4 regions of the Vallitalea pronyensis genome follow, and region 2 is predicted to be linked to each of the others. Evidence: riboswitches for the same ligand, from Rfam matches in the RefSeq annotation. Region 2 holds a riboswitch; each other region holds the start of a gene.

Region 1 (3,219 bases), 620 kb from region 2:
CGAAGATTAAGTCTAATGCCATTGCTATGCCTATCATGCTGATTGCTTTTACCACGTCTACACCTCTTTACTGGCTTCTATTCTGTCAAAAACACCATGAAACACCTTGTATTCTCTACCATACTTTTGATGTATTGTTATCCTATACACCATCCGTATCCATTATTTATAGATAATCTCCTTAATGGCATCCATATCCATATGCTCTCGAACAAGCTTAGCCAGCTTATCGTACTCCATGTCTTTTTCCTTGGCAAAATCCACATCGGTTCTTTTTTCTAAACCTTTTTTCTCTCGTATATCATTCAAGATAAGATTGCGCCATTCATCGTTATCAAATATACCATGGAGATAAGTGCCCATAACGTCCTTGCGCTCACTAATTGCACCATCACAACGGCCATCTTCCAACTGGATAAAAGGCTCACATCCATCCAGTAATTCTGTCTTGCCCATATGTATCTCATAGCCACCCACTAGAAGATGCTGATGATCCGCTCCAAAAGGTGATGTGGTCAGCAGCCTTCCTTTTACTTGGGTGGTTTGCTTGATTTCTTCCATATGAGTTGCCATATGCAGCAAGCCTAATCCATTAATACTGGACATGGCCGTTTCTACACCTTTTTCATCTTCTATGGTATCCCCTAGCATCTGGTAACCGCCACAGATACCGATGATGGGTACTTGTCTTCTATGAGCACGATAAATGCCTTCTTTCATGGCCGAGTTATGGAGATAAGCCATATCTTTAATGGTGCTCTTACTGCCAGGTATGACTAACAAATCAATGCCTTGAAAATCCTTTTCATCTTTTATGTATCTTACTGTCACATCGTCTTCTAATTCAAAAACAGTAAAATCAGTGAAGTTAGACATATAAGGCAAACGTATAACACCAATGATGATTGCCGCCTCTTCCTGACGGTCAAATCGTTCCGTTACACTATCCTCATCATCTATTTTCAGAGGTTCATAAGGAATAACACCCAGACAAGGTAATTGTAATTTCTCATAGAACATATCGATTCCCGGCTGAAGAATGTTCACATCCCCACGGAACTTGTTAATGATGTATCCTTTGATGCGTTTTCTTTCTTCTGGTTCCAAAAGCATAACTGTGCCATAGATGGAAGCAAACACCCCACCCTTATCAATATCACCAATTAGAATGACTGGAGCATCCACCATGTCAGCCATGCCCATGTTGACAACATCGTTTTCCCTTAGGTTAATTTCTGCCGGACTTCCTGCTCCTTCTATGACAATCACGTCATACGTCTCTTCTAACTGGTGATAGGCATTCATGATCTCTTCCTTGAAGGTTTTTTTAAGACTAAAATACTCACTTGCAGTCATATTTTTATGTATCTTACCATTAAGTATAACCTGACTGCCCACATCACTTGTGGGTTTTAACAATATTGGATTCATGGCTACATGTGGTTCAACCCTTGCTGCTTCTGCTTGTACCACTTGTGCTCTTCCCATTTCTTTACCATCTTTTGTAACAAATGAGTTAAGGGCCATGTTCTGTGATTTAAAAGGCGCAACGGATACACCATCATCATTTAGTATACGGCATAATGCTGCCGTTAAGATACTCTTTCCTACTGTGGAACCAGTTCCTTGAAACATGATATTATGACTCATTGTATTCACTCCACTTTCATCTTGCTGGATGGAAGGCATGTTCCTTAGAAGATGCAACACCATCAAGTTTATTATTATTCAGTTATTCATGGAAGGATATATGATGGATTTGTCTTAAGAAAGGATGCTATGATAATGCTTTTGCTTATGTCATATCATCAAAGAAAGTATAAAAACAAACCCATATTTCCACTCGCAATTGGGATGGTTAGCACCCTAGACAAGTATCCTGACTTATACCTCAAACCTGATGCACATCCTTCCCAAATAGCAACCTATTCAGTGGTTTCCTGCGCATGAGTTAGTACATACAGTAGCGGTGGCTGTGCTGGACTTTCACCAGCTTCCTTGCAACTTAGTGTGCTTCTTGGGCTGTCTCATCCAAACGAAATAACGTGTATATCATGTTTTTATGTGACAGCCTCATTATTCAATTTACGTCATACTCTTAACCCATTATATGCTATTCTAGCAACAAAATCAATAAATACTTATATTATTTAAGCATAGCTAATATTTAGCAAACATGAAAGATATAACGCATAACAATGATGGCTTAAGTAATCTACGTACAAGTTAAGAATAAACCCTAAGTATTTGATGAACAATATGGTGTTAATAGACATCATCATCCAATTCGGATACAAACACCAATTCTATACGCCGTTCAGCAAATTCCTCCCGCATCTCCTCGATTGCCTCTGCCATAGCTACGCCGCCTTCAATACCTACATGACCAATGGCTATTGCCTGACCTTTTTTTAAAGCCAAGTCTCCTGCTTTTCTTAACCGCTTAATCATGTGACTCTTGGGTTTTTGCCCATCTAAAAAAACGTTGTTATCATAACATAAGACACCCATTTCATCAGCTTTTTTCTTGGCTACTGTTTTATTGGATGTGCGACTGTCTACAAAATAATAGAGTCTCTTTTCTTTCACCACTTCAAAAATGCTTTCCATAATTTCTTCTTGGCAGCAGGCTTTTGAGCCCATATGAATATTAGCACCAATAGCATAGGGTACATCTGCTACTGCATCTTCTACCACTTTTCTAACTTCATTTTTCTTCATGTTGCATAGGATGGGGCGGGGTCCAAGCCAACTAAGGCTGCCACCCTTTGCTTCCATGGGCAGGTGGATAATCACTTCATATCCTAAGTCTTTCGCCTTGATGGCATCTTCTTTGGTAAATTCCATAAAGGGCATGACAGCAAAGGTTAGATGTTCATCAATGGTCATCATTTCTTCTACGCCTTCACGGGTTTGCCCAAAATCATCTATGATAATGGCTAATTTTCCACTGGTATTTTGAATACTGCATCGTATGGTATTGACATTGTATAGAATCATATACGCGATGAGATGAAGTATAATCATCAGGATGACAATTAATACTTTTCGATTGATTTTAATGAGATATAATTTTTTCATGGACGTCATGCTTTCTAAATTGTCTTGTTTTATTATATTATAGGTAGCGTCCACTTATTATATGATTGTGTATATTGTTTGTTAGGGGTAAAGGATTGTATCATGCTAATGGGTATAGTTATTAGTTTTGAGAGGGAT
Region 2 (3,219 bases):
TTATTGCCAACACAACAAAATCTGAATTTGTTCAACTTAATGCAACGGTGGCTGGTAAAAAGGATATCCAGAAAGTAGTGGAAGAAGCATCCAGCAGGTTAGGCATGACTTTAGGTAAGACCATCCTATTTATTGATGAGATTCATCGATTTAATAAAGCACAACAAGATGCACTATTGCCTTATGTGGAAGATGGTACCATCACACTCATCGGTGCAACCACAGAGAATCCATATTTTGAAGTGAATAATGCCTTGGTATCCAGGTCAAGGATATTTGAATTAAAACCACTATCCAAGGAAGCGATACGTATACTTATACGTCGAGCTGTCACGGATAAAGAGAAAGGGATGGGGAATATAGAAGCCCATATTGAAGAAGATGCCCTTGATTTCTTAGCTGATCGGGCTAATGGTGATGCAAGAGCAGCACTGAATGCTATAGAATTAGGTATCTTGACAACAGAGCCTAATGGACAAGGCATCATTCATATTGACTTAGATGTGGCCAGTGAATGCATCCAAAAGAGAGTCATTCATTACGATAAAGATGGCGATAATCATTATGACACCATATCAGCTTTTATAAAAAGCATGCGGGGGTCCGACCCAGATGCAGCCGTTTACTATCTGGCAAAGATGATCTATGCAGGAGAAGACCCCAAATTTATTGCAAGACGTATTGTCATCTGTGCGGCGGAAGATGTAGGTAATGCAGATCCTAACGCCATTCAAGTAGCCATGGCAGCGGCAGATGCCGTTAACTTTATCGGCATGCCTGAAGGACGCATTATTTTATCACAGGCAGCTACCTATGTGGCTTGCGCACCTAAAAGCAATGCAGCATATGTGGCCATTAACAAAGCATTAGAAGATGTAAAACGTATACAAGTGCATACCATACCGCCATATTTACAAGATGCCAGTTATGGGGGAGCCAGAGACTTAGGTCATGGCATTGGCTATCAATATGCTCATAATTTTGAAAACCACTATGTGGACCAGCAATACCTGCCCGATGAATTAGTGGGTAAGGAATATTACCATATAACTGAACAGGGTTATGAGAAGACGATTAAGGAACATTTTAAGAAGATAAAAGGGAATGATTAATACCATGCAGATATTGACAGGGTATATTTGTTGTCCTATTAAACAATTTCTTCTTGACATATTCTCATTACGGCTTATAATGAAGGTATCTAGTAAAACTAGAAGATACAATTTCATAGTAAAAGGTGCTTGTCAACACAAGTTAAAAGGGAAAGTGGTTAAAATCCACTACAGCCCCCGCTACTGTAATTGGTGATGAAATCTCATAAGCCATTGGGAAACCGAGAAGGCGAGAAAGTAAGATGAACCATGAGTCAGGAAACCTGCCTTTTAAACGTTTTAAGCTTTCGGTGGGAAGGTGTAGATAACATAAGAATGAATAATCTACTGTGCCGATGCACAGTTTTTTTATTGATATAATACGCTACTGTTACCTATGCTTTTCAATAACAAGACACTACCATGAAAGCAGTAAAATCAAAAAGAGGAAAGTATAAGGAGGACATGTAACATGAAAAAAGGGATAAGATTATGGATATCCATATTATTAATCGTTGGGCTAATGGTATTCGGTTTAGTTGCTTGTGGTGAGAAGAAGGCAACAGATGATACCTATCAAGATGCTAATAATCCGGTTGAACAAGAAGAGGATAAAGCGCAAGATGAGCAACAAGAGAAGGATACAACAGAAGATCAAGAAAACGCATCAGATGAAGCTGAGGGTGACTATTACCCCATAACCATACAAGATCGTTTTGGAAAAGATGTTGTCATTGAACAAGAACCAGAAAAGATCATCTCCATTTCACCAGAAATGACAGAAACCCTTTTCGCAATAGGCGTAGGTGATAAAGTCATTGGAAGAACAGATTATTGTGATTATCCAAGTGACGTATTATCCATTGAATCCATAGGGAGTTTAACTGAACCCAATATAGAGAAGATCATTGAATCAGGAGCCGATGTGGTATTTGCTTCTTCCCATGTGAATGATGAATCCGTTGCTCAATTAAATGAGCAAGGTGTAAAGGTGGTTGCCTTATCATGGAATGAAAATCTTGAGGGTGTATATGGTTATATGACAACCATTGGTCAAGTGGTTAATCGTACACAGGAGACAGAAGATTTGGTAACGAAGATGAAAGAAATCTTTGACCAATATACCAAAGCAGTGGCTGATCTTGAAAAGCCTACGGCTTATTTTATCACAGGATTTGGTGAATATGGTGATTTTGCAGCTACAGGCGATACGTTCCTTGGTCAACTCATTGAAATGGCTGGTGCAGAGAATGCAGCTGCAGACGGTACCATGTGGAGTTATAGTATTGAGAAATTAGTGGAGAAAGATCCTCAGTACCTGATGTGTTCTTCTTCATACAATAGTAAACAGCAAATTGAAGGATTAGAAGGTTATAAAACATTAACAGCTGTTAAAGAAGGTCATTTATATGAAGTGGATGAAAATCTATTTTTTAGACAAGGACCAAGGTTGGCAGATGGTTTTGCACGATTAGTAGAGATATTCCATCCAGAAGCAGCAAAAATTGATATTGGCAAAGAGTAATGAACATGCAATAAACGACTTAGGAAAGATAACAAAGTGGGTAGACATATGGTAAAAAAAAGCTACATGAATATGAACTTAATTATATTAACATTGGTTATGATGATATTGGTTGTGCTCTTGGCTCTTGGTTTTGGGGCGGTAAACGTTAATTTTATGAACACCTTAAAGATCGTGGGACATCATATTCCAAAACTTGATCAGATTATATCGTTAGATGGTATTAAAGCGTCTCATGTAACGATTATTATGGATTTACGACTGCCTCGTATTATCGTAGCCTTGTTTACAGGTGCTGCACTGGCTATTGTTGGATGTGCTTTTCAAGGTGTATTCAAAAATCCTATGGCAGACCCGTTTGTTATTGGTATTTCATCAGGTGCTGCCCTCGGTGCAACCATCGGATTAATCCTTAACTTGAGCAGTAATGTATTTGGGTTTACTGGGGTGAGTATATGTGCTTTTTTTGGCGCTTTGGTTACGGTACTTGTTGTGCTGAAGATAGCAGCCATACAAAAGAAATTACCCACCACCACTTTACTATTAGCAGGGATATCCATTAACTATCTATTTTCTGCATTGATTTCATTGTTGATGATTCTG
Region 3 (3,219 bases), 2.5 Mb from region 2:
ATAGCATGGTTTTAGATAATGATAAATATTATGTATAGTAAGCTTGTTACGTTTAGACCCTTAATCTATTACGACTAATAGATTAAGGGTTATTTTTGTCAGTTACAGCTATAGCTAGAAAAAGATTAAACTGTCAGTATATTGAAAAAAAACAATCAGTAATATATAATATATATTGGTGTACGACAATTTGTTGTTGCTGGACATGCCATATAAATAATACCAATCAACCATATGCATGGCATGACATGTACAAGATTAAGAACCATTTGATGAAGATTGACATAATGAATGAGCTTATAAAAACGACATAAAAGGTTAAATGAAGTCTGTAACAATGCATGACTAACAATAATAGCAATCGAATATTTAAGAATAAGGAAGTGAACTCATGGAAAAAATTCAAGCTTTGAGGCAACAAGTGGATGAAGTGAATGAACATATATTACAATCATTAAATGCTAGAGCAGCATTAATCAAGCAGATTAGAGAGCTAAAAGATAAAGTCAGTAGCGACTATTTTGACCCGGAGCGAGAAGAGGAAATGCTTAGAAACATCATTGAAAAGAACGAGGGACCATTATCTGGTAAAATGATTGGTGATATATTTAATCATATATTTAAGGTGAATCTGGAATTTATGGGCATCAGCCATGAAAAATTACCTCTAGTGAGTGATATCAACAAAGTAAAATTTTGTACCATAAAAGAAATGTTTAATCTTGAAAAAGAAGGACCCTATATTATTGCAGGTCCATGTGCCATAGAAAGCCTAGAATACGCTGAGAAAATAGCTCAACTATTAAAAGGTAATAACATAAAATTTATAAGAGGAGGAGCCTACAAGCCCCGCACATCACCATATGATTTTCAAGGTTTAGGCAAAGAGGGTGTGAAAATACTGTCTCATGTGGGTAAAAAGCATAATCTCATTACGGTATCAGAAGTTGTTGATGGAAGTGAGGTTGAATCGGTAGCCAAACATATTGATATGATACAGATTGGGGCAAGAAACATGCAGAATTTTGAATTGTTAAAACGTGCAGGTGCTTCAGGCAAACCCATTTTATTAAAAAGGGGTATGAGTGCCACCATTAAAGAATTCATATTTGCTGCAGAGTATATCGCTCTTCAAGGGAATAAAAAAATAATTCTTTGTGAACGGGGTATCAGAACGTTTGAAAACAAAACAAGAAATACATTGGATATTTCCAGCATTCCAATCATTAAGAAGGAGACACAGCTTCCCATTATTGTTGATATCAGCCATTCACTGGGAAGAAAAGACATTATACAACCCATTGCAAAAGCAGCTTTAGCTGTAGGGGCTGATGGCTTAATGGTAGAGGTTCATCCCAAACCAGAACTGGCATTATCCGATAGCCGGCAGCAGTTAGACCCTGAAGAATTTCAAGAACTGCTTGGAGCACTGGAAGCATGAAGGGATAGTATAAATTAACAGTCTTGATATGCAAATAATTTAAAAAAGCATATTGACTTTCCTTCTTGTCCATTGTAGTATAGTACTTAACTACATATGTCGATGAACAGGTGCCGTATTGATACGGATAATAGGGAAGCAGGTTGAAATCCTGCACGGTCCCGCCGCTGTATTAGCTGAGTTATCATCATAACCACTGTCCATAAGGGATGGGAAGGGATGATTGTACGTTGAAGCTTAAGTCAGAAGACCTGCCTGCTCAGAAATTTGCAAAAACTCTACGGGTAATAGGGGCAAAATTTATAAACAACGATTGTATCTAGTAAGCTTTACTGCAATCCTGTTGTTTTCATAATTGAATGCTTGAACCACTTATCTTTGGATAAGTGGTTTTTTATTTTAAATTTAAAGGAGATATAAAGGATGAAGAAAATAATAATCATGGTAGTAAGTCTTATGATGGTATTAGCTTTAACAGGATGCCAGGGGGTCAATAGTAAAACAGATAAGAAAGCTTTATTAGTTGTGAGTTTTGGATCAAGTTTTGTTGAGAATCGGGTTGTAAGTATTGATGCCTTAGAAGAAGAATTGGGTGCCACATTCTCAGAGTATGATGCCTTTAACGCTTTTACATCCCAGATGATCATTGATATCTACAAAGAACGTGATCAAGTCACCTACAAAAATGTTGAAGAACAAATTGAGCATATCTATAAAAAAGGTTATGGAGAAGTTCTTGTGGTTCCCACCCATGTGATTAACGGTGAAGAATATGACCAGATGAATGAAGCGCTTCATCCATTTAAGGATAAATTTGAAATACTCAACGTCAGCAAACCTTTATTATCTAGTGTAGAGGATTATACACGGGTTATTGAAGCCATGATGGATGAAGTACCCGATGTGGATGAAAAGACAGCCGTTGTTCTTATGGGACACGGTACACATCATGATGCCAATAGCGCTTACCCAGCCCTTGATTATGCCTTCAAACATGCAGGTTATCCTCAAGTTTTTATTGGAACAGTAGAAGGGTCACCTTCTTTTGAAGATGTAGCAAAAGACATAGAGCAAAGCGGGTATGAGAAAGTATTATTGATGCCACTTATGATTGTAGCTGGTGATCATGCCTATAACGATATGGCTGGTGACGAAGAAGATAGCTGGAAAGTGATGTTTAAAGCCAAAGGATACGATGTGGATTACGTACTAAAAGGGCTAGGAGAACTTTCATCCATTAGAGAATTATTCGTTCAACATGCAAATGAAGCTTTGGTTGATGAAAAATAGAACCATTACCGTTGCAGAAGCTATGGCGTTTTTATGGAAAGGAATGGAAGCAGGCTTATGAAAAAATGGATACCCATTATAGGCAGCATCATCCTTATAGGGCTTGTACTTGGGCGGGATATACCCATTCATGGTACAAAAGATGCCAGTAAGATAGTGGATCATCACGTGTTTATTGACGATGTAGGTAATAAAATTATGATACACAAAATTCCTAGTCGTATCGTGAGTTTATCCACCGTTCATACAGAGAATATCTATGCATTAGAGGCTTCTCACCATCTTATTGGTGTAGATAAGGGTTCTCATTATCCTGCCAGGGTAGTTGATCTGCCAAGGTATGCCATGGATCATGAAGCCGATATGGATAAACTCATTAAGGCCAAGCCAGATCTTGTCTTGATTACACCAGAGATTAATCAGCAGTATCCTCGGGTTGTATCCAAGCTGGAAAGTAATGGTCTATGGGTTGTATCCCTTATGCCAAA
Region 4 (3,219 bases), 740 kb from region 2:
CCTGTAAGATATTGGCAAAGTCCGTTGCTAATGGGTCATTGGGTGCTAATAAGGGTGCAATCATTGAAAAAATAATGGCTAGAACAGCAATGGAAGCAATCATCACAAAAAAGACTTTCTTTCTTTTAAACGTCATCTTGATAGCCTCCTAACCGAACTCTTGGGTCAAGTAACTGTGTTGTCACATCGACTAAGAAGTTAATGCTTACATAGATAAATGCCATAAATAATACATAACCCTGCAACAAGGCGTAATCCCTATAGGTGACGGCATTAAGTGCCATGGAACCTAGACCCGGCCAAGAAAAAATATTTTCAACAATAACGGTACCTCCTAAGAGAACAGCAATGGATAAGCCCAGTAAGGTAATGATGCTCTTTAGGGCATTGGGTAATATATGCTTCTTCATTATTCTCATTTCATGAATACCTCGGGCTCTTGCCCCCACCACATAATCTTCTGTGTACTGTTCCAATACTGCCGCCCTGATTTGGCGAATGTAGCGTCCAGATAATGGTATCGCTAACGTTAAGGCTGGTAGTATAACACTATTAAGATCGTATGGATTTGTTATGGTAAACCAACGCTGCTTCACAACAAAGTAATAGATTAATATCAACCCTAACCAAAAACTTGGCATGGATATGCCTGCAAAAGAAATGCCCTTAATCACCTGATCAATGAACGTATGAATTTTAACTGCAGATAACACCCCTAATGAAAGAGAAAAAACAATTAACAACACGATAGCAGCTACCGCTAACCGGATGGTCATTAACATCCGGCTACCTAAGACCACTGCTACTTGTTCTCTTTCAGAAGATGAATAACCTAAGTTGCCTCTTAATACACCAATCAACCAATTGCCATACTGTACGATAAATGGGTCATTAAGTCCCATTTCCTCTCTCGTTTTTTCTAATAATTCTTCTGTTGGTATAACATCATGAGCCGTTAACATCATTTCAGCTGGATCACTTGGGCTGATATATGTCAATAAAAAGGTAATAAAAGATGCCAGCAGCATCACGATTATGAGTTGTATGCCTCTACTTATAATGTATTTTCTCATGCTCATTCCACCGTTTTCTTATTATTTACACCAAATACGACATGATATGGGGTATTTTTCTAAACAAAAAAGAGATACCCTTGACAAAAGTATCCCTTGCTTATATGTATATGCTCCAATTAACATCGAGTATCTAAAGTTCATATACCTGAAGAACGCATAAAGCAAACAGACTTCCCTCCGAAGTTGTATGAGTCCATTTATGGCAGGTCTCCTGGCTTACAATCACCCTACTCTTCACCTTCCCATCCTCAGACAGTGGTATACGAATTTCGTCATGCTTACAGTAGCGGGGGCTGCAAAGGTCTTACACCTTTTTCCCTATTCTCTCATGATGAGCACCATAAAATCTTCCCTATTCATTTTTATTGATAACAGTTTATCACCTTAGACAAAATTTGTCAAAAGTCTTTCTTATAAATTTTTGTAAATTTTTATGCTTTTTCTTAATGATCATTTCGTTTGATCTGGTTGGGTCATAAAAGCATTTCTAAAGACCGATGGACTCATACCTGATAGTTGTTTAAATTGCTTTGAGAAATAGGCAACATCCTTGTATCCACATAAGATTGCAATTTCATTGATGGTATAATTACTATATAAGATATAGTGTTTTGCCAAATTCATCTTCACCTGAAGACAATAAGTCATAGGTGTAACACCTATTTCCTGTTTAAATAATCGTAAGAAGTGATTGATTGAATAGCCGCATTGATTGGCTAAGTAACTCAGCGTATAGGGGTAAGTTGGTTTGTTGTTAATGCTATTCACGATTTTCTTAATCCGGCTCACTTCACTTGTTTTTAATTGGAGCAGCTGCTCACTTAATATGGCATTAAGCCAGATTAATGCTTCTTCTCTATTACCGGATTTGAAATCAGCTCTAAGATTCTCAAACAGCTTTCTTACAAACATTGGATTATCGTATATCAGCTTTGTTGAGCCCAAATGCTGGCCATAATTCTGGTGCAATCCCTCGCTTTCTCTAAAATAAACGGTTAAAACCGTTAATGGCTTATCCGGGTTGTGTTGGCAATAATGAGCCTGTAATAGATTAAACAAATAGACATCGCCTTCTAGCAGTTTTGTAATACGACCATTGGTCTCTACAGTGGCTTCTCCTGATTCAACGTACCATAAGTGATACCCTATCCAATTGTTCTTTTTGGTATACCAGTCCCATTCTGGCATACATTCCGCTTTATTTGAGACAATAATATCCCATCTTTTATTATTCAAAAAACGTTTCATGGTGATATTATACAAGTTAAGGTTGATGTTGTAAATGTATTTTCAGTAGAAATATTAATTCCTGACGAATATGCGTGTATGAACCATTATTAACATAACTTTATTATGGTTTATTGTGTGCACATGGGATGCCCTACTTCCCCTGTTAATGCATCGATTGGAACTGTACAGGAGCTTCCTCCTAAACCATTAGATTCCCAATAAGAAACATACCATTTTTTCCCTCTAAAATCTGAAAAATCAATTTTTGATATATCTTTTATATTTTCAAATGCATCCATAAAATTTTGCAATGCTTTTTCAGGTAAGATGACGTCATCTGTTATTCTATTTGTCAATATCAATGTTGATCTTTTATGCTCCCATTCAATCACTACTTTTATTGCAGTATCCTTTTCAAAGAAAAGAAGCTCTTCAACCGTGTATTTATTCCCCTCTGTCAATGCTTTTTCACCCATAATAGGTCCTTTTGGAGTTTCAATGATATATTTAAAAGTGCCTGTATTGCTACCTTTAAACATGCGATAGAGATGTAATTGTGTCCGTTTATGCTTTCCCTGATTTATGACTTGATACTCCCCTTTCCAATGCTGGTCAGACCCTTTGAAATACATGGTACACATAGGTACTGATTGCATTAATTCATGAACATTAGGGCTCCTTGTACTCTTTAATGGCAATGCATCTCTTGTTAACATATTAAGTGATAATACTAATGCAAAAAACATATACTTCATCCATAATCCTTTCACTTCCATATGTAAAACCCTCCTACCTTGACTTTCCCTTATTAGACGCATGAACCCTTTATTTGTTCCACCTAGAATCTTACTGGTTAATCTAGAGGATCCATTATGGTGATATTATACAAATTTATCATGATATTGTAAATGGT

The links. A riboswitch is a leader RNA that binds a small molecule or an ion and turns the genes downstream of it on or off. The one in region 2 is predicted to bind cobalamin.
Region 1: another riboswitch for cobalamin. It lies ahead of HZI73_RS23835 (cobyric acid synthase); the one in region 2 lies ahead of HZI73_RS21140 (ABC transporter substrate-binding protein).
Region 3: another riboswitch for cobalamin. It lies ahead of HZI73_RS05495 (sirohydrochlorin cobaltochelatase); the one in region 2 lies ahead of HZI73_RS21140 (ABC transporter substrate-binding protein).
Region 4: another riboswitch for cobalamin. It lies ahead of nikB (nickel ABC transporter permease); the one in region 2 lies ahead of HZI73_RS21140 (ABC transporter substrate-binding protein).

What each region holds. Positions count from the first base shown of each region.
Region 1 is NZ_CP058649.1:5,702,576-5,705,794, forward strand. Features, by position in the region: gene cbiB (adenosylcobinamide-phosphate synthase CbiB) at 1-37, opposite strand, end outside; gene HZI73_RS23835 (cobyric acid synthase) at 163-1,650, opposite strand; cobalamin riboswitch at 1,853-2,024, opposite strand; gene HZI73_RS23840 (divergent polysaccharide deacetylase family protein) at 2,266-3,081, opposite strand.
Region 2 is NZ_CP058649.1:5,083,577-5,086,795, reverse strand. Features, by position in the region: gene HZI73_RS21145 (replication-associated recombination protein A) at 1-1,112, shown strand, start outside; cobalamin riboswitch at 1,219-1,397, shown strand; gene HZI73_RS21140 (ABC transporter substrate-binding protein) at 1,564-2,616, shown strand; gene HZI73_RS21135 (FecCD family ABC transporter permease) at 2,665-3,219, shown strand, end outside.
Region 3 is NZ_CP058649.1:1,315,682-1,318,900, forward strand. Features, by position in the region: gene HZI73_RS05490 (bifunctional 3-deoxy-7-phosphoheptulonate synthase/chorismate mutase) at 392-1,441, shown strand; cobalamin riboswitch at 1,533-1,714, shown strand; gene HZI73_RS05495 (sirohydrochlorin cobaltochelatase) at 1,865-2,731, shown strand; gene HZI73_RS05500 (ABC transporter substrate-binding protein) at 2,789-3,219, shown strand, end outside.
Region 4 is NZ_CP058649.1:5,821,590-5,824,808, forward strand. Features, by position in the region: gene nikC (nickel transporter permease) at 1-136, opposite strand, end outside; gene nikB (nickel ABC transporter permease) at 126-1,073, opposite strand; cobalamin riboswitch at 1,261-1,434, opposite strand; gene HZI73_RS24360 (AraC family transcriptional regulator) at 1,527-2,324, opposite strand; gene HZI73_RS24365 (hypothetical protein) at 2,435-3,082, opposite strand.